DNA from 2 places in the Streptomyces sp. NPDC085481 genome. Region 2 is predicted to be linked to the other one. Evidence: riboswitches for the same ligand, from Rfam matches in the RefSeq annotation. Region 2 holds a riboswitch; the other holds the start of a gene.
What was found. A riboswitch is a leader RNA that binds a small molecule or an ion and turns the genes downstream of it on or off. The one in region 2 is predicted to bind cobalamin.
Positions count from the first base shown of each region.

Region 1: another riboswitch for cobalamin. It lies ahead of ACIGEZ_RS00325 (cobalamin biosynthesis protein); the one in region 2 lies ahead of ACIGEZ_RS07345 (ABC transporter substrate-binding protein).

Region 1 covers NZ_JBITTJ010000001.1:58,111-60,307, reverse strand. The annotation lists gene ACIGEZ_RS00325 (cobalamin biosynthesis protein) at 1-919, opposite strand, end outside; cobalamin riboswitch at 953-1,088, opposite strand; gene ACIGEZ_RS00320 (hypothetical protein) at 1,230-1,451, opposite strand; gene ACIGEZ_RS00315 (anion permease) at 1,468-2,197, opposite strand, start outside.
Region 2 covers NZ_JBITTJ010000002.1:328,675-330,871, reverse strand. The annotation lists gene ACIGEZ_RS07355 (hypothetical protein) at 1-99, opposite strand, end outside; gene ACIGEZ_RS07350 (hypothetical protein) at 470-628, shown strand; cobalamin riboswitch at 1,002-1,186, shown strand; gene ACIGEZ_RS07345 (ABC transporter substrate-binding protein) at 1,416-2,197, shown strand, end outside.

The sequences.
Region 1 (2,197 bases), on a different contig from region 2:
CCAGGGTCAGTGCGGTGACCCGGCGGGAGAGCCGTACCGCCCGGTCGATGTCCGCGACCTCGACGGCCCGGCCCTCCCCGTTCAGTACGGGACGGTGCTCGACGCGGCCGCCGTACGCCAGGGTGCCGCCGAGCCGTACGCCGAGCGCCCCCGCGAACGAGGCCTCCACCGGGCCCGCGTTGGGGCTCGGGTGCTTCGACGCGTCCGTACGCCAGGACCTCAGCGCACCGCGCGGATTCCCCCCGGCGACGGTGGCGAGTACGGCGGTGAGCCGGGCGCCCGGCCAGCCTGCGAGGTCGTCCAGGCGGGCCGAGGCCCAGCCGAACCGCCGGTACCGCGGGGACTTGTGGCCGACCATCGCGTCCAGGGTGTTCACCGCCCGGAAGCCGACCAGGCCCGGCACGCCCGCGACCGCGCCCCAGAACAGGGCGCCCACGACGGCGTCGGAGGTGTTCTCGGCGACCGACTCGACGACCGCCCGGGCCATCGCGGGCCCGTCCAGGGAGTGCGGGTCGCGCCCGCACAGGTGCGGCAGCCGCTCCCGGGCCACCTCCAGGTCCCCGGCCGCCAGCGCCCCGCCGATGGCGCGGGCCTCGCGCCCCAGCGTCGTACCGCCGACGACGGCCCATACGGAGGCGGCGGTCAGGGCGATCGAGGCGGTGCGGCTGCCCCGTACCGTACGGGCGGCGAGGGCGCCGAGCGCCACGGTCGAGCCGGCGCAGAGGGCGGTGTGCAGGGCGCCGCGGCCGCGGTCGTCGCGCCACAGCCGGCGCTCGACGGCGGCGGCGGCGCGGCCGAACGCGGCGACGGGATGCCCGCGGCGGGGGTCGCCGAGGAGCAGGTCGACGGCGAGGCCGGCGGCCGCTCCGTACGCGAATCCGCCCGGGAACGGGGGGCTGGCACTGCTGCGGCCGGGCATGGCGCTAGGTCCTCACTCAGGGTCCGCGCCCTGGATCGACGTGACCGGCGGCGAGAGTTCCTGACTCCCGGACCGCTCGGGTCCGGTCACAGTGGCGGGACCGCGCCGGATTCGCACCGGACTTCCTCTGCTTGCCGCCGTAATGGCCTCGGCAGTCCACCACGCTGCGCGAAGAGCCGTCAACTCACCTTTGACCTGCGTCGGGTCACTGTGCGAAGCGCCACAGACACGACGGCCGGGCGGCCCGCACGCGAGGTGCGGGCCGCCCGGCCGGAAGGGTGTCGTGCCGGGCACGACGAGGTGTCGCGGGTCAGACGACGATCAGGTAGATGCCGTACGCGACGGCTGCCGCGCACAGCGCGAAGCAGGCGTAGGCGCCGGTGCGGGCCAGGGTGGCGGAGCCACCGTTCGCCGCGGCCTCCTCCTGCTTGGAGAGGCCGACGACGCCGAGGGTGAACAGGCCCACGAGGGCGACGGTCGCCACGAGGCTGACTCCGAAGACGGAGCCGAGAGCTGCCCAGTCGATCTTCATGCTTGGTTCCAGTTCCTTAGACCGCGGCGGCGGGGGCCGGGGGAGCGGCCGGGTCCGCCGGGCTCGGGGCGGGGATGGTGGTCTTCAGGTCCTCGTCCGTGACGGCGGCGACGGAGCCGGCCGGCGGCGGCGGGGTGACGGCCGCGATGGCGGTGGTGACGACGCCCGCGGGCTCGGCCTGCGCGTCCAGGTCGTCGGCGGTGACGTTGTGCTGGTCGACCGGCTTGCGGCGGGACAGCGACCAGATGACGCCGGAGCCGGCGATCAGGAGGATCGCGACGGCGACGATGCCCCAGGTGCCCTGCTTGGTGAGGAACTCGGCGGCGGCGCCGACCAGGCCCGCGGCGGGCAGGGTCAGACCCCAGGCGACGAACATCCGGGTGGCGGTCGACCAGCGGACGACACCGCCCTTGCGGCCGAGGCCCGCGCCCATCACGGCACCCGAGCAGGACTGGGTGGTGGAGAGGGAGAAGCCGAGGTGCGAGGAGGCCAGGATGACCGTGGCGGCGCTGGTCTGGGCGGCGAAGCCCTGCTGCGGCTGGAGGTCGGTGAGGCCCTTGCCCATGGTGCGGATGATGCGCCAGCCGCCGAGGTAGGTGCCGAGCGCGATCGCGAGACCGGCGGCGACGATGACCCACATCGGGGGGTTGGAGCCGGGGGCGAGGACGCCGCCGGTGACCAGGGCGAGGGTGATGATGCCCATCGTCTTCTGGGCGTCGTTGGTGCCGTGGGCGAGCGAGACGAGA
Region 2 (2,197 bases):
CCACAGGTAGCCGACGTACCAGCCGCTGCGCCCCAGCGTGGTCGCCTCGATCCGGGCAACGCCCTCCAACGACGCGACCGCATCCGCCTGTTCACTCACCACTACTCCCCCTGTACAGCTTTGGACATCCATGAGCATGTCCAATCGGAAATTACTTTCCACCTTAGCAACTATTTGCCAAGGGTGGCAGCGCACGCTCTGCGGCTACGCCACCGCGCCGGTCCATGCCATCCCCCACCCGGCCGACGCCTCCCCCGGCGAGAATGATTCTGCGTCACCTCCCGGGGCGCACCCGAAGAACGCCGCGTGCGGGTGCACCTCTCGCCGGTGCCTACCCGCGGCCGACCTGCAGCGGCGGTAACCGGTCGGCAGAGTCCAGCAGGTACAGCAGCTGGGGCGGGTCCGATGGCGCGCCGACCCTGACCTGTGGCCGGACCGTCGCTGGTGGAGGCGCGCCCAAGCCGGTCTGATGACGCTCGGGCTCCTGGTGTCCGCCGCCGTGCTCTTCCGGGTGGGGCTGACGGACACCCTCAGAGCACTGACCTTCGGCGGGCGGGTCATGGGGGTGGTGTTCCTGGCCGGCGCGCTGGTGGAGACGGTCGCGGCGGCGGCAGTCTTCGACTACTGAGGCAAGCGGGCCACCCGGTACGCGGGGCAGTGCGTGCTGCTGGGGGTCGTCATCGTGGCCGTCACCAGTCTGATGTTCCTGATCCCGCAGTGGGAGGGCGGCTATCACGCAGGGCTGTTCCGACTCCGGGTCTGCCTGGTGGCGTGGTCCGTCTGGGCACTGTGGGAGGTGAGCCGGCACATGGTCTGGCGGGGGATTCCGCACCAGAAGCCCCCGCAGCGCCGGCACCCGCGCGGTGATCCGGGCCCGTGCAGGGGCATCGTGGGGACGTCATCACGCCCGCCTTCCTGTGCCGCATCCCGTTGGCGCGGGTCACCTCAAGGCGACACCTCGTGTGGCTGGTCGCACAGTTGTGGGTCTGGCGTGGCCGTGGCCGGTTCTGCGATGCTTCCGTCCGACCAGCGACGGCGGAACGAGGAAGCCGGTGAGATTCCGGCACGGTACCGCCACTGTGTAGGGGGAGCGACTCCGCCATGGCCACCGCCCCATCCGGGGGTGGGAAGGCCGGAGAAGCTTTGATCCCGAGTCAGGAGACTCACGCCGTCGCACCTCGATGTACGGGGCGGATTTCCCCAGGAGAGGCGGTGGCACCCGTGTGCCTGCGTACCCACGGCGGCAGCTCTGCGCTGCCCGAGGCCCTGTGGGGCCAACCTGCCCGGCTTGACGCACGAGCCCGCTCCCTCAGGGTCTGACGGCCTCCTCCCCCAGCGGGTCCTTCCCGTACGCCGCATCACGCGCGCCCCGGATTGCCGGTGCGCGCTGCCCACGTATGCCACCAGGAGTCACCTTGTCCGTACGATCCGTCATGCCCGGCCGTCGTCAGGCCGCCGCGGCAGCCTTCCTCACGGTCGCCCTCACGCTCACCGCGTGTGGCAGCGACGCCGGCCCGCCCGCCGACGCCAAGGCCCACGCCGCCGGGGAGGGCTGCGTCAAGGACTTCGACCCGGCCAAGGACTATTTCCCGGTCAAGTCGACGGTGAAGCACGCCAAGAACTTCACGCTCCGGTACGAGAAGAGCTACCAGGTCCTCACCGTCAACGAGCCCTATCCCAAGGGCAAGCCGGAGTCGTACGTGCTGGTCAAGTGCGGTGCGCCGAAGCCGGAGCTGACCGGTGAGCTGGCGTCCGCGCAGCAGGTCACCGTTCCCGTCAAGAGCCTGTACTCCGCCTCCACCACTCACCTGCCGCTGCTCACCGAGACCGGCACCCTGGACGTCCTGACGGGTGTCGCGAGCGTCGCGAACATCTCCTCCGCCCAGGTGATCGAACGGGCGAAGGCGGGCAAGGTCACCGAGTACGCCAAGGACCGCACCCTCAACGCCGAGACAGTGATCGGCGCCAAGCCGGACGTGCTGATGACCCAGGGCACCGACGACCCGCAGTACCCCAAGCTGCGTCAGGCCGGTATCGCCGTGGTCGCCAACGCCGAGTGGCTGGAGTCCAGTCCGCTCGGCCGCGCCGAGTGGGTCAAAGCGATGGCCGCGCTCACGGGAGCGGAGAAGCGCGCCGGCGAGGTGTTCGACACCGTCGAGGGCGACTACCGGAAGGTCGCCGAGAAGGGCGCGCAGGC